Regions from separate parts of the Streptomyces sp. NPDC005438 genome, predicted to be linked through region 2. Evidence: riboswitches for the same ligand, from Rfam matches in the RefSeq annotation. Region 2 holds a riboswitch; the other holds the start of a gene.
What was found. Region 2 has a riboswitch for S-adenosylmethionine ahead of thrC (threonine synthase). Riboswitches for the same ligand answer to the same signal wherever they lie in the genome.

Region 1: it holds a riboswitch for S-adenosylmethionine, as region 2 does, so the genes downstream of both, ABZT14_RS09020 (aminotransferase class V-fold PLP-dependent enzyme) here and thrC (threonine synthase) in region 2, are expected to answer to the same signal.

What each region holds. Positions count from the first base shown of each region.
Region 1 is NZ_JBEXEP010000003.1:176,643-191,608, reverse strand. It holds gene ABZT14_RS09070 (SRPBCC family protein) at 1-375, opposite strand, end outside; gene ABZT14_RS09065 (metallophosphoesterase) at 455-1,222, opposite strand; gene ABZT14_RS09060 (AMP-dependent synthetase/ligase) at 1,590-3,386, shown strand; gene ABZT14_RS09055 (glycosyltransferase family 4 protein) at 3,431-4,573, opposite strand; gene ABZT14_RS09050 (glycosyltransferase family 87 protein) at 4,638-5,957, shown strand; gene ABZT14_RS09045 (hypothetical protein) at 5,933-7,114, opposite strand; gene ABZT14_RS09040 (NlpC/P60 family protein) at 7,321-8,349, opposite strand; gene ABZT14_RS09035 (NYN domain-containing protein) at 8,796-10,139, opposite strand; gene ABZT14_RS09030 (rhomboid family intramembrane serine protease) at 10,556-11,326, shown strand; gene ABZT14_RS09025 (Lrp/AsnC ligand binding domain-containing protein) at 11,363-11,644, shown strand; gene ABZT14_RS09020 (aminotransferase class V-fold PLP-dependent enzyme) at 11,892-13,313, opposite strand; SAM riboswitch class IV at 13,562-13,680, opposite strand; gene trpD (anthranilate phosphoribosyltransferase) at 13,865-14,932, opposite strand.
Region 2 is NZ_JBEXEP010000001.1:324,273-339,238, forward strand. It holds gene ABZT14_RS01280 (hypothetical protein) at 1-393, shown strand, start outside; gene ABZT14_RS01285 (GNAT family N-acetyltransferase) at 1,061-1,474, opposite strand; gene ABZT14_RS01290 (1-phosphofructokinase family hexose kinase) at 1,523-2,479, opposite strand; gene nagA (N-acetylglucosamine-6-phosphate deacetylase) at 2,571-3,734, opposite strand; gene ABZT14_RS01300 (ROK family protein) at 3,731-4,630, opposite strand; gene ABZT14_RS01305 (SIS domain-containing protein) at 4,995-5,942, opposite strand; gene ABZT14_RS01310 (DUF3263 domain-containing protein) at 6,066-6,338, shown strand; gene otsB (trehalose-phosphatase) at 6,365-7,207, shown strand; gene ABZT14_RS01320 (HAD family acid phosphatase) at 7,506-8,306, shown strand; gene ABZT14_RS01325 (trehalose-6-phosphate synthase) at 9,265-10,794, opposite strand; gene ABZT14_RS01330 (glucosyl-3-phosphoglycerate synthase) at 11,432-12,406, opposite strand; SAM riboswitch class I at 12,578-12,762, shown strand; gene thrC (threonine synthase) at 12,780-14,069, shown strand; gene ABZT14_RS01340 (MoaD/ThiS family protein) at 14,211-14,489, shown strand.

The DNA.
Region 1 (14,966 bases), on a different contig from region 2:
GCGCTTAATCATGCCGAGCATGGGGATCTTGACGTCCACGGTGAGCTGGTAGCGCACCTCGGTACGGGCGCCGCCGTCCAGCGGCGTCAGCAGGTAGGCGCCGTCGAGGGAGCGCAGCATCTGGGAGTTGACCAGGCTCCAGCGGACCTCGTGGGCGCTGACCCACTCGTAGGCGAGGGTGTGGTCGTCCTTGATGGCCCCGGCGTCCAGCAGCAGCCGTACCTTCTCGGCCTGGCCCGCCTCGTCCCGGGCGACGACCTCGGCCTCCTTCACCTCGCCGGTCCACTCCGGGTACCGCTCGAAGTCGGAGATCACCCCCATCACCCGTTCCGGGCTGGCCTCGATGGTGATCTGTGAGCTGGTGTGTTCGGCCATCGACGTGGCTCCTCGCTTCCCCGGTACGCCCTGCTTGCCCCGGAAGGCTACCGCGCGCCGGAGGCCCGGGATCCCGCCGCTACCACTCCAGCACCCACGGCTCACCCCGGGCCTTGAAGTGGCCGACGTTGACGCACTCGGTGGCGCCGACCCGCATCCGGGGCACCAGCGGCTGGTGGACGTGTCCGAACAGGTGGTAGCGGGGCCTGGTCTGGTGCAGCGCCTCCAACAGGGCCTCGCTGCCCCGCTCGAAGCGGCGGGCCACCACGTCGTAGCAGAGGTCGGGGATGTCCGGCGGGATGTGCGAGCACAGCACGTCCACCGGGCCGAGGGCGGCGACCCGGGCGGCGTAGACCTCCTCGTCCACCTCGTAGGGGGTGCGCATCGGGGTGGGCAGCCCGCCCCCGACGAACCCGAAGCGCCAGCCGTCGAGTTCGACCACCTGCCCGTCCAGCACCGTGACCCCCTCGTGGGCGAACTCCGGCCACAGCCGGGGCAGGTCAACGTTGCCGTAGGTGGCGTAGGTGGGGGTGGGCAGGGCGGCGAACAGTTCGGTGTACTGCCGGCGTACGGCCTGCTCGATGAGGACCATGGGGTCTCCGTCGACCCGGGCCCACAGCCCCCGGGACAGCTCCCGGGCCTCGGTGAAGCGCCGTTCGGTGCGCAGCCGCACGTAGCGGTCGGCCATGTCCTCGCCGAACAGTTCGGGGAAGATGCCGCGCGAGTGGTCCGCGTAGTCCAGGAACATCACCAGGTCGCCGAGGCAGACCAGGGCGTCGGCTCCCTCTCCGGCCCTGGCCAGGTCGTCCCGGTTGCCGTGTACGTCGCTCACCACGTGGACTCGCATGGCGACACCCTAGGTCGGGGCCACCGTCGGTGACAGGGGACGTCGGGCGCCGGACGCCCCGGGCCCGCGACGGGCCGCCCGTGACCGGCCCGTCGCGTCCGGTGAGAGGCGGGAAACGGAGGTGGCAGTGCCGTGTAAGACGCGGGGAGGTCCCCGGGACGAGGGCGCGCGCCGAGACGTCCCTCGCCTACGCTCGAAGGTGTCCACCCATCGCGGCCTGTGACGCACCGAACATCTGGGCGGTCCCCCTGTTCGACCGCTCTACCACTCGGTAACGTCGCACCGCCATACCGAGAGCGGCGATTTCGGGATCGAGCCGTGGGAGCCCGCCCCACCCAGCACCCGCCGGCGTCGACGAGGAGCAGTCTTGCGCGAGTTCAGCCTTCCGGCCCTTTACGAGGTCCCCGCCGACGGCAACCTCACGGACCTGATCCGACGCAACGCGCGGCAGGACCCGCATCGTACGGTGATCGCCCGCAAGCGGGACGACGCCTGGGTGGACGTCACCGCCGGCGAGTTCCTCGCCGAGGTCAACGAGGTCGCCAAGGGACTGATCGCCTCCGGTGTGCGGGCCGGCGACCGGGTGGCCCTGATGTCCCGCACCCGCTACGAGTGGACCCTGCTGGACTTCGCCATCTGGAGCGCCGGGGCGGTCACCGTTCCGGTGTACGAGACCAGCTCCCCCGAGCAGATCGCCTGGATCCTCGGTGACTCCCAGGCGGTCGCCGCCGTGGTGGAGACCGAGGCGCACCGGGAGGCGGTGGAGTCGGTCCGCGACCGGCTGCCGGAGCTGAACGACCTGTGGTGCCTGGACGGACAGCCGGCCGCCGTCAAGGAGTTGGCCGCCGCCGGGGCGGACATCGACGACGCCACCGTGAACCGACGGGCCTCCACCGCCCGGGCCGACGACCCGGCCACCCTCGTCTACACCTCGGGCACCACCGGGCGGCCCAAGGGCTGTGTGCTGACCCACCGCAGCTTCTTCGCCGAGTGCGGCAACGTGGTCGAGAGACTGAAGCCGATGTTCGGCGACGAGAACGGCTCGGTGCTGCTGTTCCTTCCGGTCGCCCACGTGCTGGGCCGACTGGTGCAGGTGGCCGCCGTGATGGCCCCGATCCGGCTGGGGCACGTGTCCGACGTCAAGGCGCTCACCGACGAGCTGGCCAGCTTCCGGCCCACCATGGTGCTGGGGGTGCCCCGGGTCTTCGAGAAGGTCTTCAACTCCGCGCGGGCACAGGCGCGGTCCAACGGCCGGGGTCGCGTCTTCGACTGGGCCGCCGACTGCGCCATCGCCTACAGCCGCGCCCTGGACTCCGCCGAGGGCCCCTCCGCCGGACTGCGGTGGCGCCACCGGCTGTTCGACCGGCTGGTGTTCCGCAAGCTGCGGGCCGTCCTGGGCGGCCGGGTCACCCACGCCATCTCCGGCGGCGCCCCACTCGGCGAGCGGCTGGGCCACTTCTACCGGGGCGTCGGCCTGGTGGTGCTGGAGGGGTACGGGCTGACCGAGTCCTGCGCGGCCACCGCCTTCAACCCGTACGACCGGCCCAAGATCGGCACCGTGGGGCAGCCGCTGCCCGGCTCGGTGGTCCGCATCGCCGACGACGGCGAGGTGCTGCTGTACGGCGAGCACCTGTTCACCGGCTACTGGAACAACCAGCAGGCCACCGAGGAGGCCATGGCGGACGGCTGGTTCCACACCGGTGACCTGGGCGAACTCGACGAGGACGGCTACCTGCGCATCACCGGCCGCAAGAAGGAGATCCTGGTGACCGCCGGCGGCAAGAACGTGGCGCCGGCGGTGATCGAGGACCGGATGCGGGCCCACCCCCTGGTCGCCGAGTGCATGGTGGTCGGCGACGGCCGCCCCTTCGTGGCCGCGCTGCTGACCGTGGACGACGAGTTCCTGCCGCGCTGGGCCGGCGACCACGGCAAGCGGGGGCTCAGCAGAGCCGAACTCCTCGCCGACGCCGACCTGTTGGCCAGCCTCCAGCAGGCGGTGGACGAGGGCAACAAGGCGGTCTCCCGTGCCGAGTCGGTGCGTAAGTTCGCCGTACTGGACACCCAGTTCACCGAGGAGTCGGGGCACATCACCCCCTCACTGAAGCTTAAACGGGGCGTGGTGACCAAGGACTTCGCCGAACAGATCGAGGCCCTCTACCGCTGAACCGCCCCCGACGACCGGGCGCGCCCCACCGCCCGGCGTCCGGCTCAGAGCAGTTCCTCCAGCCGTCGGGCCACCCGCTCCCAACGCCACCGCTGGAGCACCCACTCCCGGCCCCGCTCACCCATCCGCCGCCGCAGCTCCGCGTCACCGAGCAGCACGGTGATCCGCTCCGCCACCGCCGAGGGGTCCTCCCCCCGCACCACCCAGCCGGTCTCCCCCTCCAGCACCGCGTCCGGCGCCCCGCCGGAGTCCCCGGCCACCACCGGCAGCCCGGTGGCCGAGGCCTCCAGGTAGACCATCCCCAGCCCCTCCACGTCCAGGCCCCCTCGGCGGGTGCGGCAGGGCATGGCGAACACGTCCCCGGCCCCGTAGTGGGCCGGCAGCGCCGCCCAGGGCACCTCGCCGGTGAAGCGCACCGCGTCGGTGACCCCCGTGCGGGCGGCCAGCCGCTCCAACTCCCGCCGGTAGGGCCCTCCGCCGACCACCAGCAGCACCGCCTCCGGCTGCTGGCGCAGCACCGCGGGCAGCGCCCGGATCAGGGTGTCCTGGCCCTTGCGCGGCACCAGCCGGGAGACGCACACCACCACCGGGCGGTCCCGCAGGCCCAGCCGGGCGCGCAGTTCGGCCCCGCCCGAGTCGGGGTGGAAGGTGGTCTCGTCCACCCCCGGGGTCAGCCGCACCATGCGCGCGGCGTCCTCGGGGCGCAGCGCCCGGGCGATACGGGCACGGGTGTACTCGCCGAGGTAGGTGACCGTGTCGCACTCCCGGCCGACGCGCCGCAACAGCTCGCGGGCGGCCGGCAGTTGGGCCCAGCCGGCCTCGTGGCCGTGGGTGGTGGCCACCAGCCGTCGGGCGCCGGCCCGGCGCAGTGCGGGCGCCAGCAGGCCGAGGGGGGCTGCGGCTCCGAACCACACCGAGCGGCAGCCGTGTTCGCGCAGCAGTTCCACGGCCCGGCGCCGTACCCCGGGGGTGGGCAGCAGCAGGGTGGTACGGTCCCGCACCACGGTGAAGGGCTGCTCACGGTCGAACAGGGCGGTGGCCGCGATCCCCGCCGGGCCGCCCTTCCAGGTGGAGGCGTAGACCACGACCTGATCCGGGTCCAGGCGCAGCGCCATGCTGTGCAGGAACGCCTGGATGCCTCCGGGACGCGGAGGGAAGTCGTTGGTGACGATCAGCGTCTTGTCCATCGCGGCGAACAGTACCCAACCGGCGCGGCTACGCTGCGCCCACGGCGAACCGGGAGGGGGCGGGATGCGAGGGACCGGACCGAGGGCGGCGGCGGTGACCGTCTGGCTGCTCACCCGGGCGGTGTTGCTGCTGTGCGTCTTCGGCGCCCTCACCCTCTCCGGGCCCGACGTCACCTCCGACATCCGGGTCATCTACGCCGGCTGGGCGGACCTGCTGGGCGACGGCTCCTTCCCCCACGACGACGTGACCTGGCAGTACCCCCCGCTGGCCGCGCTACCGGTGCTGGCGCCCACCCTGCTGCCGTGGAGCTACCCCACCGGCTTCTTCCTGCTGGCCTGCGCCACCGACGCGGGTGTGCTGGCCCTGCTGTGGCGGGCCGCCGCCCGCCCGGGCGCCTCCCCGGCCGGGGTGTGGGTGTGGATCGCCGGACTGCCCCTGCTGGGGCCCACCGCCTACGCCCGGTACGACGTGATGGTCACCGCCCTGGTGGTGGGCGCCCTGCTGCTGGCGGTGCGCCATCCCCGTACCGCCGGGGTGCTGTGCGGGCTGGGCGCGATGACCAAGGTGTGGCCGGCGCTGCTGCTGGTCGGCCTCGCCCGGGACTCGCGGGGCCGGCGGCTGCTGGTCGGGACGCTGTGTACGGCCGTGGGCACGCTGGCGCTGTGCCTGCTGGCCGCCCCCGGGTCGCTGAACTTCCTGTTCGCCCAGCGGGACCGGGGCACCGAGGTGGAGTCGCTCGGGGCGATGGTCTTCCACCTGTGGCGCTGGTTCGGCTGGGAGGGGCGGGTGGAACTCCACTACGGCTCCATGGAGTTCCTCGGCCCCCACGTGCCCCTGGTCAGCACCCTGGCCCTGGCCCTCAACCTGGCCGCCTTCGGCTGGCTGCTGCTGTGGCGGCTCCGGGCCACCCGCAACGGCTGGCTGTCCGACCTGGGTGACGGAACCCTGTGGGCCGACGCGGCCTTCGTGGCGGTGCTGCTGTTCACCACCACCAGCCGGGTCATCAGCCCCCAGTACCTGCTGTGGCTGGTGGGCGTCGGCGCGGTCTGCCTCACCCGTCGGGGCAGCCGCCAACAGGGCCCGGTCCTGCTGGTGTTGCCCGCCTGCGGGCTGACCCTGCTGGAGTTCCCCCTCGGCTTCGCCCACGTGGTGGCCAGCGACGGCTGGGGCGTCACCCTGCTCGGCCTGCGCAACGGGCTGCTGGTGGCCGCCTGTGTGTGGGGCGGGCTACGGCTCTGGCGGGCTCCGACCCCCCGGCGACCCGCCCCGACGGCTCCACCGGCCCGGACGGCTCCCGGGCAGCGGTCCGCGCGGCGGGGGCGGCACCGCGCGGGCGGCGGGCCCTCCCACCAGGCGCCTCAGCCCAGTTCCTCGCGCAGGTAGTCCCGCCAGCGCTGGGTGAACCGCGCCTGGTCCACGTCCAGTACCCGCCGCAGGGCACGGTCCGCGCTCTCGCCCCGGCCCACCCGCTGGTACAGCTCGACCAGCCGGGCCTCTCCCCACTGGCGGGCCACCATCCGGCAGGCCAGCCAGCTTCCCTCGTAGGCCCGGGCCATCCGGTTCGCGTCGGCCCCGAAGCGGAAGTCCGCGCCGCCGGGCAGGCGTTCGGGCACCGTGCGCCCGTGGACGGCCTCGGTCAGTTCGGGCGCGGCCTGGCGGGGTTCCACTCCGGTGCCCCGGTAGCCGACCCAGTCCGCGAAGCCCTCCGACAGCCACATCGGCGTGGTGGGGCCGGTACGTTCCCGGGTGGCGACATGGGTGGTCTCGTGGGTCATCACCAGTTGCTGGCCCCGCCGGCTGAGCAGGGGGAACGCCTCGGGGTTGACCAGTACGCGGTCCCCTCCGGGCCGTTCGCCGGCCCCGGTGGACCCGGCGGTGACGGCGGCGATCCCCGTGTAGCCCCCGGCCGGCTGCCCCAGCATCCGAGCCAGCTGCCGGGTCGAGCGGGGCACCTCCACCACCACCCGGTCCCGCCAGCGTTCCGGCCACACCCGGGACACGGCGGGCACCGCGCGGTCGGCCACCCGGGCCAGGGACCGCAGCTCGGAGAGGCGGCGGTCGCTGCCCAGGACCACCGAGTGCCGGCCGGACACCACCCGCAGCCGGCCCTCGTCCCACAACTGCCGCGCGCTGTCGGGGAGTTCGCCGGCCAGGTACCAGTCGGTGCCCCGCCTGACCACCCGGTACCGCTCCTCGGCGGTGACGGTCGCCGTGGCCGGACCCCGCAGCCGGTACCGCAGCTGTGCCTCGGCCCTGCCCCGGCCGGCGTCCACCGCGCGCACCCGGTACGAGAACCGGGCCAGGGGCAGCCGGTGGAGGTTGTCGACCACCCGCCGCTGACGCTCCCGGTACCCGGACGCCCGGGGGTCCACCTCGGCCAGGTAGGCGGAACGGTCACCGTGCAGCACCGCCGCCGCCTGCCGGTCCAGGGCGGCCTGCACGGCCTGGTGGGGTGCGGCCACCCGGGAGGAGCCGGCGACGCACAGCCCCGCCAGCAGCGCCGTGACCAGTGCCATCCGTACCGCTCGCGGCCAGCTCACCGCGCCCCGCCCCTTCGCCTGCCCATCTGGGTGATCCTACGGCGGCCCGCCGAGGGGCGCCGTAGGGCGCCGGGAAGCGCGGGGAAGCACCGAGAAGCGCTGAGAAGCACCGAACGACCCGAACGACGCCGAACAACACAGCCCGGCCCACGAAAGACGTCCGGGCGGCCTGGAGGCCGCCCGGACGTCAGTGGAGTGCTCGGGGGTCAGCCGACGCGGGCGCCGAACTGGAAGGGCATGTTGTTGATGGACTCGTACCGCACGCTGGCGCCGGGCTTCGGCGCGTGCAGGATCTGTCCGTTGCCGGCGTAGAAGCCGACGTGATGCAGGTCGCCGTAGAAGAAGACCAGGTCGCCGGGCTTCAGCGCGTCCCGTCCGACCCGGGTGCCGGCGCCGGTCTGCGCCTGGGAGGTACGCGGGATGGAGACCCCGGCCTGGTTGAAGGCCCACGAGGTCAGCCCGGAGCAGTCGAAGGAGCTGGGACCGGTGGCACCCCACACGTAGGGGGAACCGATCTTGCTCTTGGCCGCGGCGAGCGCGGCAGCCGCCCGCTGCGAGGCGGAGGCGTCGCCCCCGAGGTCCACGCGGTCGGAGGAGTCGCGGTTGGCGCGCTCCTCCTTCTTCTGGATCGCCTCGCGCTCCTTGGCGGACAGGGAGTTGAGCAGGCGCTGCGCCTTGGACAGCTTCGCCTGGATGCTCTTCTTCTTGTCGCCCAGTTCCTTGCGGGTCTCCGCCAGGTTCTTCAGCTTGGAGGACGCCTGGGACCGCTGCTGGGCCAGGGTGCGCTGCTTGTTCTGGATCTTCTTGAGCGCCTTGACCTGCTTGGCGCTCAGCTGGTCAAGGGTGGAGGCCTTGTCCAGGTAGTTGTCCGGGTCGGAGGAGAGGAACAGCTGCAGGGACGGGTCGATGCCACCGCCCCGGTACTGCGCGGTCGCCATCGAACCCAGGCCGTTACGCAGGGAGTTGAGGTCCTGCTGGCCACGGGCGACGGTGTCCTGGAGGTTGCTGACCTCCTTGGTCAGCTTGCCCTGCTTCTCCTTGGCGCCGTTGTAGCTCTCGGTGGCCGCCTCGGCCTCCTCGTAGAGCTTGTCGACCTTGGCCTTCACCTCGCTCTTGGAGGGCTTCGGGTCCGCGTGAGCGGCCTGAGAGGTGAGGGCGACGGCCGCAGCCGCGGTCGCGGTGAGTGCGGTCACACGGGTGCGGCTTGGCTGCCTGGGACGACGGTGGGACGCCACTGGGGCGATCTCCTTCTTCCTCAGCCGCCTGCCGGGCATCCGCTGCCCCGGCTCCAGGACCGTCAAGGTCCGTGGATTCGGCGGGCCTTCGCTGTCATCCCCGTTGGATGATCAACCGCGCGAAGGTTTCGGGCCAGACACTAGCCACGGCTCGTAGATCGGATCAAATCTTTCGAGGGAAAAACTGGGGCGCCGCGAGCATTCTTTGCCAACATCACACGGTGTGCGACGGCCAGTTGACGTTCCGTGGGAACGAAACGGACAACCCGGGCCGTGGCCACACCGGCCCCAACGGGCCGTCAGCCGCCGAAGTTTGGCCGTCCGCCCATCCGGGCAAGCCGCTCCAGCACCCCACGCGGGAGACCCCGGACGACTCCACGGAACCGGGGGAACGGCACCCACCGGCCGGGACGAAACGGGTCGAACACCCCGCCGGACAGCGCCCGTCAGGTACGACCCAGCCTCCGCAACAACAGCGCCGACGCCACCGGGCGGGCCCCCGCCGCCGCGACCCCGTCCGCCACCTCGCGGTCGGTGGAGGCCACCACCACCGGACGGCCGGGAGGTTCGGCCCGCACCAGCCGCCGGATCAACTCGTCGGCCGTCTGCCCCGGCTGGGAGAACAGCACCCGCACTCCCCGGGGCGGGGCCAACAGCACCGGGGCGGCCAGCTCCGCGCCGTCGAAGACACAGGTGACCTCCGCGCCGGACTGGGCGGCCAGCGCCGACAGTCCGCCCAACAGCCGCAACCGCTGCTTCTCCAGGGGGAGTTGGGGGTAGCCGGTCTTGGTGACGTTGTAGCCGTCCACCACCAGATGGGACTGCGGCAGGGCCAGCAACTGGTCCAACAGCTCCGGGTCGTCCTCCGACAGCGCCCGGGCAGCCACGTCCTTCGGCGTCATCCGCTCCGGGGCCACCGCGTCCACCGTCTCCGCCGGCCGGCTCTCCACCGGGGGCAGCGCCAACTCCCGACGCAGTCCGGTCGCGGCCTCCAACACGGTGTCCAACAGCAGCCGCAGCCGCATGTCCGCCACGCTGCGCCCCTCCCGGGCCGCACGCCGGGAGGCCTCCAGAGTCGACTCGGCCTCGGCCAGTCGGGCCCGTAGCCGCCGGGCCTCCCCCTCGGCCGCCGCCGTGGCCGTCTGCCCCTGGGACCGCACCGAGTCCACCTCGGCCCGCGCCTTGCGCAGTGCCGCCTCGCCCCGGCGCACGTCGCTCTGGGCGCTGCGCAACTTCCGCTGGGTGGCCTCCAGTTCCTTGCGCAGCGTCTCCAGTTCCCGGCGGTGCCTCTCCTGCTCCTGGCGCGCCGCGCCCCGGGCCTCGGTCAGCTCCTCGCGCAGCCGCGCCAGTTCCCGTTCGGCCGCCTCGCCGGCCCGCTCCGCCTGGGCGCGCTGGGCCTCCTCGCCGGCGGCGCTCACCAGCTTCACCCAGTCCCCGGGGCGCAGCACGTAGGCGACCGCCGCCACGTCCACCGGGTCGGCGGCGGCCGGTGCCGGGCCGGACTCCAGGGCCTGGGTGAGTTCCGGCAGCTGCTCCCTGAGCCGGCTGGCGATCCGCTGGCGGAAGACCGGTTCCTGTTCCAGGGCGGTCGCGATGGCGTGGGCGCCGAACTTGATGCGGCGCTGCGGGGTGAACCGGGCGTACTGCCGCAGGGGGGCCGGGAGTTCGGTCAGCGTGAGGTCGCCCAGGGCGTCCCCGGCCAGGGCCACCACCTTGCGGCGGACCTTCTCCGGCAACGGACGGCCCAGCTCCTCCCGTGAGGTCTCCGCCTCGCCGCCCGACTCATCCATGACCGCGCACTCCCGCCTGATCGACCTGACCGACTACACCCACGAGCCGGGGCGCGCCGGATGTCCCGCCACACCGAGCGCGTCGGTCCCCTCCGCCGAGGCACGCACCGCGTCCCCGCCGGTCCGGGGCGCGTCACCACGGGCGGGTCGGAGACCCGACGGACGGCCGGGACGAGGGGCTCGTACGGAGCGGGGGATCGTCATGCTGTCGTCCTTCTGCCTCTTCGACGCGGAGTCTCCCCGTGGGCCTGCCGTGGGGGTGGGGGTGCACCCCGGGGGCGGGCCGTCACTCCCCATTGGTGTGGCCGGTGAACCGGTGGTGACGGTACGCGCGGCGTTGGGGGTCACCTTACGACCTGCGGCGGTCGGCGTGTGTCGAGCGGGCTCCTCCGCGTCGCGACCGTCATGATCCGCCCATGTCCACCACGCCCCCCACACGCCACGACCCCGCCCGGTCCACACCTCAGCCGGACACCCTCCACTCCCCCCGGGGCGGCCGGCCGACACGGGCCCGCCCCCTGATCACCCGGGGGCTGATGGCCGTCTGCGGGCTGAGCTTCCTGCTCGGCCCGGCGTCCGGCTTCTTCCCGGCGTACGGCACCGGGCGGGACCTGTGGGAGACCCAGTCGGCGTACTTCCACCGCTGGGGGCTGGTGCCCCACGAACTGTGGAACGGTCACCAGCCCGAGACCCTGCTGACCCCCCTGTCGGCGCTGTTCCTGCACGGCAACTGGATCCACCTGCTGGGCAACCTGCTGTTCCTGTCGGTGTTCGGCGGGCTGGTGGAACAGCGGCTGGGCCGCTGGCGGTTTCTCGCCTGCTACCTGACCGTGGGCTGCTGCACCATGCTGAGCTACGCGGCCGTGTACCCCGACTCCACCCAGACCCTGGTGGGCGCCTCCGGCTCCATCTCCGGGGTGCTGGGCGTCTTCCTCTGGCTGTTCCCCCGGCACCGGGTCACCAGTGTGTTCCCGTTCCTGCTGTTCCTGCCGCTGCGGTTCCCGGCCTGGATGGTGCTGGTGTTCTGGGTGGTGCTCCAGTCGCTGGCCGTACGCGCGGACAGCCAGGCCCCCGGGGTCGCCTACCTCACCCATGTGATCGGCTTCGCCCTCGGACTGGCCTACGCGGTGGTGTTCCGCCGGCGTCACCCCGAGGCGCCGCCTGAGCCCGGGCCGGGTGGGCGGTGAGTCTAGAGTGAGCGGACCGCCTTGGGAGGAGACCCCGTGATCACTTCGATCGTGCTCATCAGGACCAGCACCGACCGCATCCCGGAGATCGCCGAGCAGATCGCCGCGCTGGAGGGGGTCAGCGAGGTGTACTCGGTGACCGGAGCCCACGATCTGATCGCGCTGGTACGGGTGGCCCGCCACGACGACCTGGCCGACGTGATCCCCGGACGGATCAGCAAGGTGCCCGGGGTGCAGTCCACCGAGACCCACATCGCCTTCCGCACCTACTCCCAGCACGACCTGGAGGCGGCGTTCGCCATCGGGCTGGACGCCTGACCCGGGTCCCTCGGGCCGGCACCCGCCCTCAGCGGTGACCGGGGCGCCGTTCGGCTCCCGAGGGGTCGGCGACCGCGTTCCGGTGCCGTCACCCCGGGCGGCTCCGTACCGGGCCGTGGGCCCGTGGACGGCGCCCGGGGAAACCGGGAAGCAGCCCCGGTACGTCGCTGACCGCGAGGGCCACCACGCCCCGTAACCCCCGCCGCGAGACGCGCCGCCCCGGTACGCCCCCCCAACGCCCAGCCGCTCAGCGCTCCGCGCCACGGGCCCCGGCGTCACTGTCCGGGACGCAGCGGCCGTTCTCGGTGTGGTAGCTCCACCGGGCGCCCCGCCGCACCAACTCGTCCACGGCGGCCACCAGTCGGTCCACGTGCTCGTCGGGGGTGCCGACGCCGAAGCTGACCCGCACGGCGTTCAGCGAGGTGGCGTCGGCCCCTCCCTCGGGGGCACCGCACTCGGCGGAGACGCCCTGGTCCGCGCCCAGCAGGTGCCGCAGCAGGGGGTGGGCGCAGAACAGCCCGTCCCGGACCCCGATGCCGTACTCGGCGGACAGGGCGGCGGCCAGGTGGGAGCTGTTCCAGCCGTCCACCACGAAGGACAGCACCCCCACCCGCCCGGTGTCCGACTCCTCGCCGAACAGCGACAGTTGCCGCACCCCGGGCACCCGCGCCAGACCGGAACGCAGCCGCTCCAGCAACTCCCGCTCCCGGGTGACCAGGGCGGGGAAGCCGATGTCCTCCAGGGCCCGGCAGGCGGCGGCGATGGAGTAGGCGCCGATGACGTTGGGGGAACCGGCCTCGTGGCGGGCCTCCCCCTCCCGCCAGGTGACCTCCAGGGTTCCGTCCTCGCCCCTGGCCACCTGGGCGCTGGCCCCTCCCCCGGCCAGGTAGGGCTCGGCCTCGGCCAGCCAGTCGGCGCGGCCGGCGAGCACCCCGGCGCCGAAGGGGGCGTACAGCTTGTGGCCGGAGAAGGCGATCCAGTCCACGTCCCAGGCGCGGACGTCCACCGGGTGGTGCGGCACCAACTGGGCGGCGTCCAGGACCACTCGGGCCCCGTGGCGGTGCGCCACCTCGGTCAGCTCCCGTACCGGCCAGACCTCTCCGGTGACGTTGGACGCCCCGGTGACGCACAGCAGCTTGGGTCCCTCGGGGGCCTCGGCGAGCGCCTCCCGGAGCTGTTCGACGGCCTGCCGGGCGGAGCGGGGTACCGCCAGCACGGTGGTGGGGTGGGCGCTCCAGGGCAGCAGCGAGGCGTGGTGCTCGGTCTCGAACACCCACACCCGGGTGTCGGCCGGCAGGGCGGAGGCCAGCAGGTTGAGGGAGTCGGTGGTGGAGCGGGTGAACACCAACTGGTCCTCGTCGCGGCAGCGCAGGAAGTCCCGCACGGTCCGGCGGCTGCGCTCGTACAGGTCGGTGGACAGCTGGGAGAGGTAGCCGGCACCCCGGTGGACGCTGGCGTAGTACGGGGCGTACGCGGCGACCTCGTCCCACACCCGCCGGAGGGCGGGGGCGCTGGCCGCGTAGTCCAGGGCGGCGTACTCCACCTCGCCACCGGTCACCAGCGGCACCCTCACCCCCCGGCCCAGTACGGCCGGTTGGGCCTCGTTGTCACACTCCACGGTGGACGGGGCGGAGGCGGAGAGCACGGCGGAGGAATCAACAAAAGGCATGACATAACTCCTGTGGAGCGGCGGGCGGCGTCCACGCGAGGGCGGAGGCGGCCCACGAGGCGGGCGTACGAGGAGGGAGACGGCCGCGACCACGAGGGGCGGGCCGGGTGAACGGGCCTGAGGCGAACCAGTGGCTCGGCACCTTCGGCGTACGGTCGCCGGAAACCGAGCGGGGGCGCGTCAGGCCTAGGACATTCGCTTGCTCACGGGAATCTCCCTCGTCACCAGGACCCCTGGAGTGTGCGAGGGGTCCGCGCTTGCCGTAGACCCTGCTGTCGTACGGCCCGGTCATCACCCGGGGCACCCCGCCACGGACGGAGGGTTGCCGGACAGCGGGCCGGGGCCTTGATCGCTGTCGCTCGTGACCTGCCGCGAGTATGCCACAGCGGCGGTATGCCGGAAACCGGCGTCCTTCCCCCGGACGGCGAGGGCTTGGTCACACCCGGGACGAGCCCGGACGCGGCACGGCCCGCCCCCACGGCGTACGGCGGTGGGGGCGGGCCGGGACGGGAACGGCCCGGGGAAGCACTCCCCCGGGCCGGCGCTCCGCGTCAGTGGTGACTGGCCCTCACCCAGCGCTCCAGGGCGGCCTTCGCCGCCCCCGAGTCCAGGGAGTCGGCGGCCTTCGCCATCCCCGAGGCGAGGCGCTCCTCCAGCGGCCCGTCGGCCGGTTCCAGGGAGGTGAGCGCGGCGGCGGAGTTCAGCAGCACCGCGTCCCGCACCGGGCCGCGCTCCCCGTCCAGCAACCTGCGGGCGACGTCGGCGTTGTACGCGGCGTCCGCGCCCCGCAGGGCCTCCACCGGCACCAGTTCCAGACCCACGTCGCGGGGGTCGAAGCTCTGCTGGCGCACCTGCCCCTCCCGCACCTCCCACACCGTGGAGGTCGCGGTGGTGGTCAGTTCGTCCAGCCCGTCGTCGCCCCGGAAGACCAGGGCGGAGGAACCCCGGGCCGCCAGTACCCCGGCCAGGATCGGGGCCATCCGGGCGTCCGCGACCCCGGTGGCCTGGGCCCGCACCCGGGCGGGGTTGGTGAGCGGTCCCAGGAAGTTGAAGAAGGTCGGTACCCCCAACTCCCGCCGCGCGGCGGCCACATGGCGCAGCGCGGGATGGAAGCGGACCGCGAAGCAGAAGGTGATCCCGGCTTCGGCGGCCACCGGGGCGACCCGGTCCACCGGCAGTTCCAGGTTGACGCCCAGCTTCTCCAGCACGTCCGAGGCGCCGCTGGCCGAGGAGGCGGCGCGGTTGCCGTGCTTGACCACGGTGGCCCCGGTGCCGGCGACCACGATCGCGGACATGGTGGAGATGTTGACGGTACGGGCCCGGTCTCCCCCGGTACCCACGATGTCCACGGCGGGGCCCGGCACCTCGATGGTGGAGGCGTGCTCGTACATGGTGCGCACCAGGCCGGTGATCTCCTCCACCGTCTCACCCTTGGCCCGCAGGGCCACCGCGAAGCCGGCGATCTGGGCGCCGGTGGCCTCACCGCTCATCACCCGGTCCATGGCCCAGGCGGTGTCCTCCGCGCTGAGGTCCCTACCGGCCAGCAGCGCGCCCAGCAGGTCGGGCCAGGACCGGGCCGCCGTGGTGTCGCCTCCTGCGGGGGGCACCAAGCTGCTCATGGGGTACTCCTGGGGTCGGTGGAAGACACGGGAC
Region 2 (14,966 bases):
AGCCTCCAGGGCGGCCCCAAGGTGGACAACAACGTCCCCGGCGCGGAGGCCAAGGGCGGCAACTTCGTCGCCAACTTCAACCACCCCGGCGCCTCCGCCACCTGGTCCCCGCAGATGGACAAGGCCGGCGTCTTCCACCTGCACGTCCGCTTCGGCGTACCCGGCAAGGACATGAACCTCACCCTCACCGTCAACGGCAAGAAGGACGCCCGGCCGGTGAACATGAAGAACTTCGCCGGCGCCAAGGAGGGCGACTGGGAGAAGGGGTGGGCCAGCACCTACCAGCGGGTCGACCTGAAGGAAGGCCCCAACGAGATCAAGCTCTCCTGTGAGGAGGGCAACGCCTGCGAGGTCAACCTCGACAAGGTGTGGCTGGCGCCGTCCGAGGACTAGGGCGCGTCGTTCGGATCACTGCGAGGCTCGCGTGCGGTGTCACCGAGCGTGCCGCACCTCGCCGCGTTGTCGCTGTAGGTCGCCGTGGGCCGCTGCCGCCGATGCGCTGCATCGGCTCCTCCCCCGCCGTGCTGTGCCCCACGGCCCACCACACCAGAACGCGCTCCCTGATCTCCCCAGATCCGAACGACACACCCTGGGGCGCTCGTTCGGATCACCGGGGGCGCGCGTGTCCCGGTGACGCGCCTCGCCACGTCGGCGGTGTGGGTGCCGCAGGGGCGCGGGGCGTCGTCCCGGCGCGTGCCCCTCGCCGCTCTCCGTGGGCGAGGGCCGGTTCCAGGAACCGTGGACCTTCTCCGGCGTACGCCGTGACCCGCGCCGGTACGTCCCCGGGGTGCCGCCGAGGACCGTGTGACGTTGCCGACAGCCACCCCCTGAGGACCAGCCGGAGGAACTCGACGCCCACCCGCGCCTCTTCGTACGGCGGACCGGCTGAGCCCTGCCAGCTCCGTTCCCGGTCCTGGCGGGCCGCACGGGAGCGGCCCGACGACTCCCCGCCGCAGGCGGGGAGTCGGCCTCCTCCGGGCCTGGTGGGGTTCCGTTCCCCACGAGCCGGCTACGAGGAGGGGCGGGCCTCCGGGGGCCGGGTGACGGAGCGGTGCGTGGCCTACAGCCGCAGGAGCCCGGCCGAGGTGGGGCGGAAACCACAGCGGGCGTAGAAGGGTTCCAGGTGGGGCTCGAAGTCCACGTGCAGCCAGTGCGCCCCGCGCGCCCGCGCCTCCTCGGCCGCCCTCCGTACCAACGCCACCCCCAACCCCCGCCGGCGTACGGAGGGATGGACGGTGGTGTCCAGTACGAAGGCGTGCGCGCCACCGTCCCCCGCCACGTTCACGAAGCCCACCAGCCGGTCCCCCCGGTAGGCGGCCACCCACACCAGGCTGCGGGCCCACAGCGGGGCGAAGGTGGTCGGATGGTGCTCGGGCCAGGCGTCGGCGAACAGGGCGTTCAGCTCCGGGTCGGCCAGCCCGGGACACACCAGCAGCTCCGGGTCGGCCGAAGGGGGCTCGGTTGACGGTCCCATGCCGCCCATCGTCCCCAACTCCCGTTCACCACGGCCCCGTTCACCGCGTCACTCCGCGCCCGAGGACTCCTCGGTGACCTCCACCCCCGGCAGCAACTCCTCGTACAGCTCCCGGTCGAACTCGCCCGCCACCGGGGCCCGCACCGACGCCGCCGACAGCGCCACCGCCCGCGCCAGCGCCCCCGGCCACTCCACCCCGTCCACCCACGCCGACACCAGGGCGGCCACCACCGCGTCCCCCGCCCCCGTCGGGTTGCCCGACAACCGGCGCGACGGGCGGGCCCGCCAACTCCCCTCCGCCGACACCCCCAGCAGCCCCTCCTCGCCCAGGGACACCACCACCCGGTGCGCGCCCCGACGGCGCGCCTCCCGCGCGGCCCACGTGGGGTCGGCCGTACCCGTCACCTGGGCCAACTCCCGTACGTTCGGCTTCACCACGTCCGGCCGGGCCGCCAATCCCCGGCGCAGCGGCTCCCCACTGGTGTCCAGCACCACCGGTACGCCCGCCGCCCGAGCCTGGCGGACCAACTGCCCGTAGCCCCCCACCGGTACCCCCGGGGGCAGACTGCCGCACAGGGCCACCGCCGAGGAGCCGGACAACAGGGCGTCGAACCGGTCCAGAAACCCCGACCACTCGCCGGGCGAGATACCCGGCCCTGGCTCGTTCAACTGGGTGGCCCCGTCGCCGGAGTCGTCCACCACCCCCACGGTGCGCCGGGTCGGGCCGGCGACGGTCACCAACTCGTCCCGCAGCCGCCCGGCCTGGGGCGAGTCGGCCAGCAGACGCCGCACCTCCCCGCCACTGGCGCCGCCCACCAGACCGGTGACGGTCACCCCGTACCCCAGCCCGGCCAGCACCCGCGCCACGTTCAGGCCCTTGCCACCCGGCCGCTCACTGACCTGAGACACCCGGTGCTCCCGGTGCTCCACCAGCCGGGGCACCCGATACGTCAGGTCCAGCGCCGCGTTGAGGGTGACGGTGAGCACAGTCGGCTCGGCGTCCATCGCAAACCCCACCTCCGTCCCGGGCCGGCACCCCCGTCGGGGACACCGGGGCAGCGATCATCCCAGTACGGCCGTCAGCCCGCGCAGCCACCTACCGCCCCGGAGGCGCCACCACCCAGGCTCCCCGCCGCAGCACCCCGACCACCTCGAACTCCGCGTCCAGCACCACCAGGTCGGCGTCCTTGCCCACCTCCAGCGAACCCACCCGGTCCGCCACCCCCAGCAGCCGGGCCGGGTTGGCGCACAGCGCCCGCACCACGTCCGGTACCGCCAGCCCGTCCACCGTCACCGCCCGACGGAAGCACCGGTCCAGGGTCAACGTGGACCCTGCGATGGAACCGCCCTCCACCAGCCGGGCCACCCCGTCCCGTACGTCCACCTCCATCGGACCCAGCGGATAGCGGCCGTCGCCCATCCCCGCCGCGCCCATCGCGTCGGTGACGAAGGCCACCCGCCCCGGGCCCGCCGCCCGGAACGCCACCCCCAGGGCGGCGGAGTGCACGTGCACCCCGTCGTTGATCAACTCCACGGTGACCCGCTCGTCCTCCAGCAGCGCGCCCACCGGCCCCGGAGCCCGGTGCCCCAGCCCCGGCATCGCGTTGAACAGATGGGTGGCCACCGTCGCCCCGGCGTCCACCGCGCGGCGCACCGCCCCGTAGTCCGCGTCGGTGTGCCCCACCGCCGCGACCACCCCCTGCTCGGCCAGCAGTCGCACCGACTCCAAGCCGCCCGGCAGCTCCGGGGCCAGGGTCACCATCCGGGCCCAGCCGCGCGCGGAGTCCACCAGCTTCCGTACCGCCGCCGGCTCCGGCGGGCGCAGCAGCTCGGGGTCGTGCGCCCCGCAACGGTGCTGGGAGATGAACGGCCCCTCGAAGTGCACGCCCGCCAACTCGCCCTGTTCGGCCAGCTCGCTGAGCACCCCGGCCTGCCGGGCCAGGTCACCCAGCTCCCCGGTGACCGTCGAGGCCACCATGGTGGTGGTGCCCCGCCGACGGTGGGTGTCCACCACGGCCAGCGCCTCCTGGTGGGTGCCCGCCGAGAACGAGGCCCCGCCCCCGCCGTGCACGTGCATGTCCACGAACCCCGGCACCACCCAGTGGCCGGCCAGGTCCCGTACACCGGGCCCCGGTGGGGATTCCGGGGCGGGGGACGGTTCGACCCCCGCGATACGGGAGCCCTCCACCGTCAGCCGGCCCACGCTCACTCCCGAGGGCAGCACCAGCCGCGCCCCGTCCAGCACCATCCGCTCGGTCATGACGTCCTCACATGTGCGTCCAGCAGGTCCCACGCCCGTACTCCGGCGCCCAGACAGCCCGCCGCCTCCCCGAGGGCGGCCGGCACGATCCTCGGGGCGGTCTGGAACGTGATCCGCTCCGCCACCGCCTCCCGCAGCGGGTCCAGCAAGGTGTCGCCGGCCTCCGCCAGCCCCCCGCCGACGATCAGCACGGCGGGGTCGATCAGGGTCACCGCCGTCATCAACCCCGAGGCCAGGTCGCCCACCGCCGTACGCCACACCGCCTCGGCCCGCTCGTCCCCGGCGGCCACCGCGCGGGCGCAGTCCGCCGCGTCCGCCTCCGGGCGGCCACTGGCCTCCCGCCAGGCGCGGCCGACGGCCGAGGCCGAGGCCAGGGTCTCCAGACAGCCCCGGCCCCCGCAGCCGCACTCCGGCCCGTCGGGGCGGACCACCACGTGCCCCACCTCGCCCGAGCCGCCGTGCGCCCCCGGGTCCACCCGGCCGCCGACCCCGATGGCGCCGGCGATGCCGGTGCCCAGGGACACGAAGAAGAAGCGGTCCGCGTCCTTCCCGGCTCCCAGGCGGCCCTCGGCCAGCCCGCCCAGCCGTACGTCGTGGGCGAGGGCGACCGGTACGCGGTCCTCCAGCCGCTCCCGAAGCAGGCGGCGCAGGGGTACGTCCCGCCACCCGAGGTTGGCGGCGAAGACGGCCACTCCCGCCTCCTCGTCCAGCACCCCGGGCACCCCCACCCCGCAGGCCGCCGGTTCCTCGCCGAACAGGTCCCGGCCCCGCGTCCGCAGGTCCGCGGCGAAGGACAGCACCCGCTCCACGACCTCGGCCGGCCCGGCCTCCCGTCCGGTGGGCCGGCGTTCCTCGTGCAGTACCCGGTAGTCCGGGGACAGCAGGGCGGCCTTCATGCCGGTACCGCCGACATCCAGGGCGATGACATAGGAACTCACCCGCACAGTCTCACCCGAAGCCGACTACAGGTCTAGTCCACTTAGGGATCCTCCGCCCCACCCACACACCTCCACCCCGTTCCGGGCGAACCCCGTACGAGCGCCGTGCGCATACCGGCCGCACCCCGATCGGGCGCCGACGGACCGCCCATGGAACCCCGCCCGACCGCGAACGGGCGCCCACCCGGGACCCGCGAGGGACCACGGGCGGACGCCACGTCGACGGGGGCGCCACCTCACCAGGCGGCGAGGGCCCGTACGAGGGACCCCGACCCCGGTCACACCCCGCGTGGTCAGGAGCATGACCGGGCCCGGGAACGCCTCAGCCCAGCACCACACTCCGCGTCAGGTTCCTCGGACGGTCCACATCCAGCCCCCGGGCCTCCGCCAACGCCACCGCCAGACCCTGCGCCCGCACCAGATCCGCCAACGGATCCCACCCCTCCGGCCCGCTGTCGGCCACCACCACGCCCCCCAACCGCTCCACCTCGTCCCGCAGACCCGCCGGCGCCTCGCCCAACACCCAGACCACCCGCCCCGGTTCGGCCACCGCGATCGGACCATGGCGGTACTCCATCGCCGGATACGCCTCCGTCCACGCCCCCGCCGCCTCCCGCGACTTCAACGCCGCCTCCAGAGCCAGCCCGTACGTCCACCCCCGCCCCAGAAACGTCCACTGCCCCGCCCCCACCACCTCCGACGGCAACACCGCCGACACCGCCGACTCCGCGTCCACCACCGCCTCCGCCACCGACCCCACCCCCGACGGCAACCCCCCGTGCCGCTCCAACCCCGCCCGAAGGAACACCAACGCCGAGGTGGCGAACCGCGTCTGCACCACCGACCGCTCGTCCGCGTACTCCAACACCGCCACCCGGCCCGCCGCGCCCACCACCGGCGACCCCGGATCCGCCGTCAACACCACCAGGCGGTCCCGCGCCCCCCTCCCACCCCGCTCCTCCAAGGCCGCCAACAACTCCAACACCTCGGTCGTCGTCCCCGACCGGGTCACCGCCACCACCCGGTCGTAGCCACGGGACAACGGGAACTCCGACGCCGCGAACGCGTCCGTCACACCCTGCCCCGACGCCTCCCGCAACGCCGCGTACGACTGGGCCACGAACCACGAGGTACCGCACCCGGTCACCGCCACCCGCTCCCCGGGACGCGGCAGGGCCGGACCGAACCCCGCGGCCTCCTCCGCCGCCCGCAACCAGCACTCCGGTTGCGACCCGATCTCGTCCCTCGTGCGACTCGCCACGGCGGCCATACGTCGACCTTCCCTTCTCTCGGTTCGCCCCGGTACTCCCGACCGGGGGAGGGGAGCCGAGGTGTAGACCGTAGGAATGCCCAACACACCCCCGACGTCACACCCGCCGACTACCTTTGCCCCATGAGCCGGGAACCCGACACCCACCACGCCGCGCCCCCACCCGACCGCCCCCAGCTCACCGACACCGACCGCGCCGTACTCGACCTCGCCGGCCACAACTGGCCCCACCCCGGCGCCAGGGAACGCGCCATCCGGGAACGGCTCGGCCTCTCCCCGACCCGCTACTACCAACTCCTCAACGCCCTCCTGGACGACCCCCGGGCCCTCGCCCACGCGCCCCACACCGTCCACCGCCTCCGCGCCCGCCGCCAACGCCACCGCGACAGCCGCTGACCACCCACCACGCCCGAGGCCCGCAGATGTCACCCCAGCCAGCCCCGCCCGCCCCCACCACCGCCGAAGGACGCCAGGGCCTCGACGCCCTGCTCAGCGACCCCCGACACGCCCTGATCGCCCTCGACTTCGACGGCACCCTCGCCCCCATCGTCGACGACCCCGACCAGGCCCGGGCCCACCCCCGCGCCGTCGACGCCCTGATCCGCCTCGCCCCCCGGATCGGCACCCTCGCCCTCATCACCGGCCGGCCCGCCCAAACCGCCGCCCAGAACGCCCGGCTCACCGACCACCCCGAGCTGAGCGGCGTCACCGTCCTCGGCGCCTACGGAGCCGAACGCTGGCACCACGGCCACCTCACCCTCCCCCCGCCCCACCCCGGGGTGGAGGCCCTCCGCCATGAACTCCCCGCCCTGCTGCGGCGGTCCGACACCGACCCGGGCGTACACATCGAGGACAAGGGCCACGCCCTCGCCGTCCACACCCGCCGCGCCCAGCACCCCACCGCCGCCTTCACCGCCTTGGAGGGCCCGCTGCACCAGCTCGCGCGGGCCCACCAACTGCGCCTGGAACCCGGGCGGTTGGTCCTGGAACTGCGCCCACCCGGCGCCGACAAGGGCCAGGCCCTCACCGACCTCGTCACCTCCACCGGCGCCCGCGCCGTGGTCTACGGCGGCGACGACCTCGGTGACCTCCCCGCCTACGACGCCCTGCTGGGCCTCCGCGCCGCCGGTACCGTGCGGGGCACCCTGGTCAGCGCCGGCAACCCCGAGGTCACCGCGCTCAACGACCGCGCCGACCTGGTGGTTGACGGCCCGGAGGGGGTGGCCGAACTGCTGGAGCGGATCGCCGAAACGTTGGGGGACTGAGGAGCGCGGCGCCGCGCGGGGGAGGGGGCGAGGGCTGTGCCGGGGTGGCTTCCGGCCCTCGTACGGGATTTCCGAGGGGAGTTGGCGGACGGGCGGTCGGGGCTGGTCGTACCGGTAGGGGCCCCGTCTTTGGCACTCTCTTGACAACTCCGCCCGGCGTCGGGGGTTGTGGTGGACATGTGCACGTCGATAGAAGAGAGGGGCACGTCATGTGACCCGCGTAGACACGGCGAGGGACGGCACCGTCACTCACCGCCTCGACCCCGCCGGCGCGGTTCCCCACACGAAAGGCCCACCCATGCGCAAGTCCCTCAAGATCGCCGGCGCGGCCAGCGCCTGTGTGCTCACCGGCGCGGTGCTGTACGGCTCCGGCGCGGCCAGCGCCGACGGCGGCGCCAACCCCACCCACAGCACCGAGCCGTACAACATCGGCAAGCTGGTGGGGGAGATCGACGACTACTACGGTGCCGAGCAGGACGACGACGGCACCTGGACCTCCTCCCCGGACAGCGACTACGCCAAGGACCTGGCGCGCGTCCAGCACGAGGCCAAGAAGGACATCCGCCAGGCCACCCAGCACGGCAAGCACCACCGCCACGGCAAGCCGGCCCTGGTGCTCGACATCGACGACACCTCGCTGCTGAGCTTCGACTACGAGCGCTCCACCAACTACACCTTCGACGAGGAGACCTGGAACGAGTACGTCTCCAAGGCCGACCGGCCCGCCGTGTTCGGTATGCCGGAGCTGGTGGAGTACGCCAAGAAGCGCGGCGTCGAGATCTTCTTCCTCACCGGCCTGTCCGAGGACCTGCGCAAGCCGGCCGTGAAGAACCTGGAGAAGGTCGGCTTCGACACCAAGCTCGACAAGAGCCACGTCTTCACCAAGGACAAGGCCAACCCGCCGTCCTACCTCGACCACTGCGCCACCCCCGCCAAGTGGGAGTGCAGCACCGTCGAGTACAAGGCCGGCACCCGTGAGCACCTGGAGGACAAGGGCTTCCACATCGTCGGCAACTTCGGCGACCAGCAGTCCGACCTCGACGGCGGTCACGCCAAGAAGGGCTACAAGCTGCCCAACCCCACCTACTTCGTGGAGTAGTCCGGCGGGTCCTCAGCCCGCTGCCGGGCTGAGGAACTGACCTCCGGGCTGCGTCCGGGTGACTCTCGGGCCGTGGCCCGGGGTCGGTTCTGTGAAAGACCCTGGCCGGGGCTTGGGTGAGGCGCCACCGCGCCTCACCCAAGCCCCGGCCTGTTTGTGTGTGGGGGCGGGGCGACAGTGGGGTGCGGTGGGGTGGGAGAGCGCGCCGTTGGCGGCCCGCGTGGTGTGGGTGGGGTGCGGGAGTGCGATGGGGGGTGGGGGCCGGGAGTCGGGGCGGCGGGCTGGTGTCGGGCTGGTGGCTGGGCAACGGGGTGGGTTGGGTTTGGTTGTGGGGGATTTTCCCCGGCCCCCCTTTCCCCCCAAGCCCACCCTCCACCACCTCCTCCGAGACGCCCGAGGGTGCGCACAAACCGGCCCCCAGGCGTAGACGACCCCCGCTCCACCCGCTGTCCACGACACCACCCCCACCCCCCACGGAAAGGTGCCCCTCCACGCGAAGAGAGGCCCCTCACCAAGGAAGCGAAGGCAACCGGTCACAACGAGCCCGCACGGTGCACGAACGGAGATCACCGCGGCACCACCCATCATCACCCACCCACCAAAAACCCCCGAAGTTATCCACAGGTGGGCGGTGGGGGCCGTGGAACAGAGGGCTCGGGCCCGGGGGCAACCGGCCAACTGGCGTGAACGGCCCAGCCACTTAACGCCTGAAAGTGCCCATAGCGCCCCAGGGGTGGGCGTGGCCTGGCGGGAGAGTTATCCACAGGCTGGAGGTGTCCGAACGCCGTGAACCGCCCCGCCCCGCACCGCGACTCCACCCACGGTGAGCCCGGAGGGCACCCCCGAGATCTCCCCGCGCGGCCACCCGCCCCGCCCACCGCCGGCGAACCACCGCCTCTCACGCCCGGCCCACCCAGCGGCCACCGGGCGCCGCCCCCGTCCCCTACCGTCCTCCTCCCTACCCCCGCAGGGCCTGGAGTTGCTGAAGGAACCACTCGGTGGGCGGAAGGGCGGTGGCCGCCTCGACGAGGTGGGCGCAGCGGTCGCGGCGCTCGGCGTCGTCCATGGTGAGGGCGGTGTGCAGGGCGTCGGCCGTACCGGTGATGTCGTAGGGGTTGACCACCAGGGCGTACCGTCCCAACTCCTCGTGGGCGCCGGCCTCCTGGGAGAGGACCAGGGCACAGCCCCGTTCGGAGAGTACGGGCACCTCCTTGGCGACCAGGTTCATGCCGTCGCGGATGGGGTTGACCAGGGCGACGTCGGCGAGCTGGTAGGCGGCCAGGGAGCGGGCGAAGTCGTCGCGGACGTGCAGGAGCACCGGCGTCCAACCGTCCGTACCGAAGGCGGAGTTGATCTCCTCGGCGACCCGGGAGACCTCCTCGGTGTAGGAGCGGTAGAGGGCGAGGTCCTGGCGGGAGGGGTAGGCGAAGGCGAGGTGGACGACCCGTTCGCGCCACTCGGGTCGGTCGGTCAGCAGCCGGCGGTAGGCGTGCAGGCCCCGGACGATGTTCTTGGACAGTTCGGTGCGGTCCACCCGTACGACGGTGTGCCGGGGGGCGCCCTCGGGGGTGTGGCCGATCTGCTCGCGCAGGGCCTGGCGGCGTTCGTCCACGTCGGGGCGGGCGGCCCGTTCGCGCAGGAAGGTGGCGTCGGCGCCCAGTCCGTGGACGCCGATCCGGGTGGTGTGCCCGTCGAGGGTCACGGTCCAGGAGGAGGTGTCCACCGGCTCCCCGGGGCCGCCGTGGAGGGTGGGGAGCGCGGGCCGGCCCTCCTCGCGGGCGCCGAGCAGTTGGACGCAGCAGTCGACGAAGGCGGACGCCCAGCGGGGGGTGAGGAAGGCGGCGCGGTCGGCGCCCAGGACACCGCGCAGTACGGCCTCGGCCTGCCGGGCGGGGAGCATACGGAAGTAGTCCGGGGGCGCCCAGGGGGTGTGGGAGAAGTGACCCACGCGCAGGTCGGGGCGGAGGGCCCGGAGCATCCCGGGGGTGAGGGTGAGGTGGTAGTCCTGCACCAGTACCGTCGCGCCCTCGGCGGCCTCCTGGGCCAGGGTCTCGGCGAAGGCCCGGTTGTACCGCTCGTAGGAGGCCCACTGTCCGGCGAAGTCGCTGTCGAAGGCGGGTTCCAGGGGGGTCTGGTAGAGCATGTGGTGCACGAACCACAGCACCGAGTTGGCGATCTGGTCGTAGGCGTCGCGGAAGACCTCGGGGTCGATGTCCACCATGCGTACCGCCTGCCCGCCGGTGTCGGCGGGGTCGAGCCGCCCGCCGGAGCGTGCCGCGGCGAGCCGGTCGGCGTCGCTGAGGGCGGCGCACACCCAGACCGCGCCGGCCTCGGGGTCGATGGCGCTGAGCCCGGAGACCAGTCCGCCCCCTCCGCGCCGGGCACTGAGAGTGCCGTCCTCGGCGGTGGAGTAGCTGACCGGGCCCCGGTTGGAGGCGACCAGGAGGGGCGAGCCGTGCTCGGGCGGGGCGTGAGTGGGGTGGGGCATGGGGGGATGCCTAGCCCGGTGAGGTTCCCGGCAAACCAGACAGCTGATCAGTGCGACCGAGGTCTCGCCGATGGGCCGCCGCGCTCGGGCGGGGCCGGTGCGCGGCCGAAGAAGTGGAGTACGGAGGAGGTACGGGCCCCTGAGGGGCGGGCCGGTACGGGGCACCCCCGGAGCCCCAACCGCCGGTATCGCGAGCCCCGTTGACCTGCCGTCGGGTCTACGGGCCCCCGTGCCGGGACGGCGTCCGGCCAAGGTGCCGTAGCTGCCCGGCCCCGGGGTGGCCGTGACCCTGCCCCGGCCGGTGCCGCGAAGGGTCGGGCCTGCCCGGGGTGGCCGATGTCCCGACCGTGCCCCGGCCGCCCCAGGGTCTCGCGACCGTTCGACGCCCGGCCCCGCGTACCGCGTCGGCCCTCCCCGACGTAGAGCCGTCGCCACGGGGGCCGGGTCGGGGTGGGTCGTTTGGATCTCGGGAGATCAGGGAGCGCCTTCTGGTGTCGTGGGCCCTGGGACACGGCAGGGCGGAGGCGGAGTCGATGCGGCGCCACGACGACTCCGACCGCCACCGCCTCAACGCGGCGAGGTGCGGTGCGCCCGGTGACGCCGCACGCGCGCCTCGCGGGGATCCGAGCGGCGCACCCTAGGCGGCTCGGCGGGCCGCGTACTCCGGGACGCTGGCCATGGGGGGCCGTTCCTCGGTGTTGAGCTGGTGGGTGGTCGGCAGGGGGGTGCCGTCGGTGGCGCGCCGGAACTGTACGAGGGCGGTGTGGGGCAGGTGCCGTGGCTCGTCGGTGAGCCGTCGGCGCGCGGTCTGGTAGATGGCGGCGGCCATCCGCCCGAGGGCCTGGTCGTCCTGGTGGCGGTGGCGCCGGGTACCGACGTCGACCTGGGCGAGGGCGTCCAAGCCGACCAGGTGGAGGCTGTCGATGAGGAGGCCGAGTTCCACGCCGTAGCCGACCGGGAAGGGGAGCCGCTCCAGCAGTTCGCGGCGGGCGGCGTACTCCCCTCCGAGCGGCTGGACGAAGCCGGCGAGCCGGGGCCAGTGCAGGTTGATCAGGGGGCGGGCGACGAGTTCGGTGACCCGTCCTCCGCGTTCGGTCAGGGGGACGCCGTCCAGTTCCAGGGGCCGGTCGTAGGTGGCCCGTACCAGTTGGAGCCCGGGGTCGGTCAGCAGTGGCCCGACGATGCCGGTGACGAACGCGGGGGAGAAGTCGCGCAGGTCGGCGTCCACGTAGGCGATGACCTCGCCACGGGTGGCCATCAGCGACCGCCACAGCACCTCGCCCTTGCCGGGGTGGGCGGGCAGGCCGGGCAGCACCTCGTCCCGGGCGACCACCCGGGCGCCCGCCTCGGCGGCGACCTTCGCGGTGTGGTCGGTGGAGCCGGAGTCCATCACCACCAGTTCGTCGACCAGCGGGCAGGTGTCGGTCATCAGCCGCTGACGGATGGTGGTGACGATGTCCCCGACGGTGTGCTCCTCGTTGAGGGCGGGGAGTACGACGGACACGGTGCCCCGGGGGCCGGCCGCCCGTTTGGCGGCCAGCAGCTGTTCGGTCGACCGGTCGGTCACCGACCAGGACCGTTCGGTCAGCCATCGTCGTACCTCTGGCAGCACCGTGCGCTCCCCTTCCGTGCCCCGGTCTGGGGTCCGTCTCGTGTCGTATCTCGGTGTTCGGACGTCTTGTTCGGTCTTCCCCGGCTTCGGTTACAGTCTGGGCAATGCCTGACCCCTCCAGCTTCCGGGGTCGGGGACAAACGCCCGGCGGTCGGCCCGCCGGTGCCATACCGCTCATCCAGAGGGGCAGAGGGAACGGCCCGTTGAAGCCCCGGCAACCCTCCCGCGACGTGGTCCGGCAGGGCCGCACAGGTGGGACCGCCAGCCGCACGCCGGTGGTCGTCCCTCCTGAGGTGGTCGTGGGGAAGGTGCCAATTCCGGCCCGTAGGCGAGATACGTCACGGGGAAGATGAGGAGAAAGGGCCTCGCCTTCATGGCTGTGCAAGCTGCCGAAAAGACCACCACCTCCGCCACCTCCGTCGACCTGGGGCCCGCCGCCGCGCTGTCCTGTCGTGAGTGCGGGGAACGTTTCCCGCTGGGCCCGATCTTCGCCTGCGGCTCCTGCTTCGGCCCACTGGAGGTCGCCTACGAGCTGCCCGAGGGCGACCCGGAGGAACTGCGGCGCCGCATCGAGTCCGGCCCCCACAGCATCTGGCGGTACGCCCCGCTGCTGCCCGTCCCGGCGGACGTGGCCGCCAAGCCCAACCTCAACCCCGGTTTCACCCCGCTGGTACGGGCCGACCGGCTGGCCGCCGAACTGGGGGTGACCGGGGAACTGCACGTGAAGGACGACTCGGGCAACCCCACCCACTCGTTCAAGGACCGCGTGGTCGCCATCGCGGTGGAGGCGGCGCGCGCCTTCGGCTTCACCACCCTGTCGTGTTCCTCCACCGGCAACCTGGCCGGCGCGGTGGGCGCGGCGGCGGCCCGTGCCGGCTTCCGGTCGTGTGTGTTCATCCCGCACGACCTGGAGGAGGGCAAGGTCGTGATGGCGGCGGTGTACGGGGGTGACCTGGTCGGCATCGAGGGCAACTACGACGACGTCAACCGCTTCTGTTCCGAGCTGATCGGCGACCCGCTTGGCGAGGGCTGGGGCTTCGTGAACGTCAACCTCCGCCCGTACTACGGGGAGGGCTCCAAGACCCTGGCCTACGAGATCTGCGAGCAGCTGGGCTGGCGGCTGCCGGACCAGATCGTGGTGCCGATCGCCTCCGGCTCCCAACTCACCAAGATCGACAAGGGGTTGAAGGAGCTGGTGCGCCTGGGCCTGGTGGAGGACCGGCCGTACCGGATCTTCGGCGCCCAGGCGGAGGGCTGCTCCCCGGTGTCGCGGGCCTTCAAGGACGGCCACGAGGTGGTACGGCCGGTGAAGCCGGACACCATCGCCAAGTCGCTGGCCATCGGCAACCCGGCGGACGGCCCCTATGTGCTGGACATCGCCCGCCGTACCGGCGGCGCGGTGGAGGACGTGGACGACGCGCGGATCGTGGACGCGATCCGGCAGCTGGCCCGTACCGAGGGGATCTTCGCGGAGACCGCCGGCGGTGTGACGGTGGGCGTGACCCGCAGGCTGATCGAGGAGGGGCGACTGGACCCGTCGCTCACCACGGTGGTGCTGAACACCGGTGACGGGCTGAAGACGCTGAACGCGGTCTCCGACAGCGGCCCGACCGCCACGATCCGCCCCGACCTGGAGGCCTTCCGCGCGGCGGGGCTCTCCTGACCACCGCGGTCGCCGAGAACCGCCGTTCGTACCGCGCCGGGCCGCTCGTGGAAGGGCGTACGCGGCGGCCCGGGCGCGCTGCCCAGACAGGACCGAACCCGGGTGCAGACTCACCCCAGGACAGACCAAGGGAGCTTTTCGATGAGCGTCACCGTTCGTATTCCGACCATTCTGCGCACCTACACCGACGGCCAGGCCGAGGTGTCGGCCGAGGGGACGACCCTGTCCGAGGTGCTGTCCGATCTTGATCGGCGGCACACCGGTATCGGGGCCCGCGTTCTGGACGATTCGGGAAAGCTGCGCCGCTTTGTGAACGTCTATGTGAACGACGACGACGTGCGGTTCTCCGACGGCCTGGAGACCCCCACGCCGGACGGGGCCGGGATCTCCATCATTCCGGCGGTCGCCGGGGGCTGCTGAGCCCCTTCCGGTACCTCGCCGGGCGCTCGCGGGCCGGTGCTGGTGCTGTGCGGGGCGGCTGTTCGGGCCTCTCGCGGCACCGGTGGACGGAAGGGTGAGAGGCGGCTGCCCATTTGGCGACGCGGCAAGCATAAGGATTCGGCCGTTGTCGCGGAGATCGCATTCTTCGGGATCATCGTTTCACTTGGGGAACGACCCCCTCCATTCCAGGTGATGGAGGGGGTCGTCGCATGTTCATCGCATGTTCGGAGGGCGGGTAGGGTGGGGGCTTCCGTACGCGGAGCGGTCAAGTGTCCACGCTGCGACGGAAGAGGGTTACGCGTTCCCGGTGAACTTCCGAGGGAATTGCTTGCCGGGATTGCCGAGAAAGGCTTAATTGTCCGGCCCAATCTGCCCTACTTATCCGCTCTTTGGGGGTTTCCGCTATCGCCGGGTGACTGGATTTGCTCGCCGCGACGACCTGTTGCAGCGGGCTCC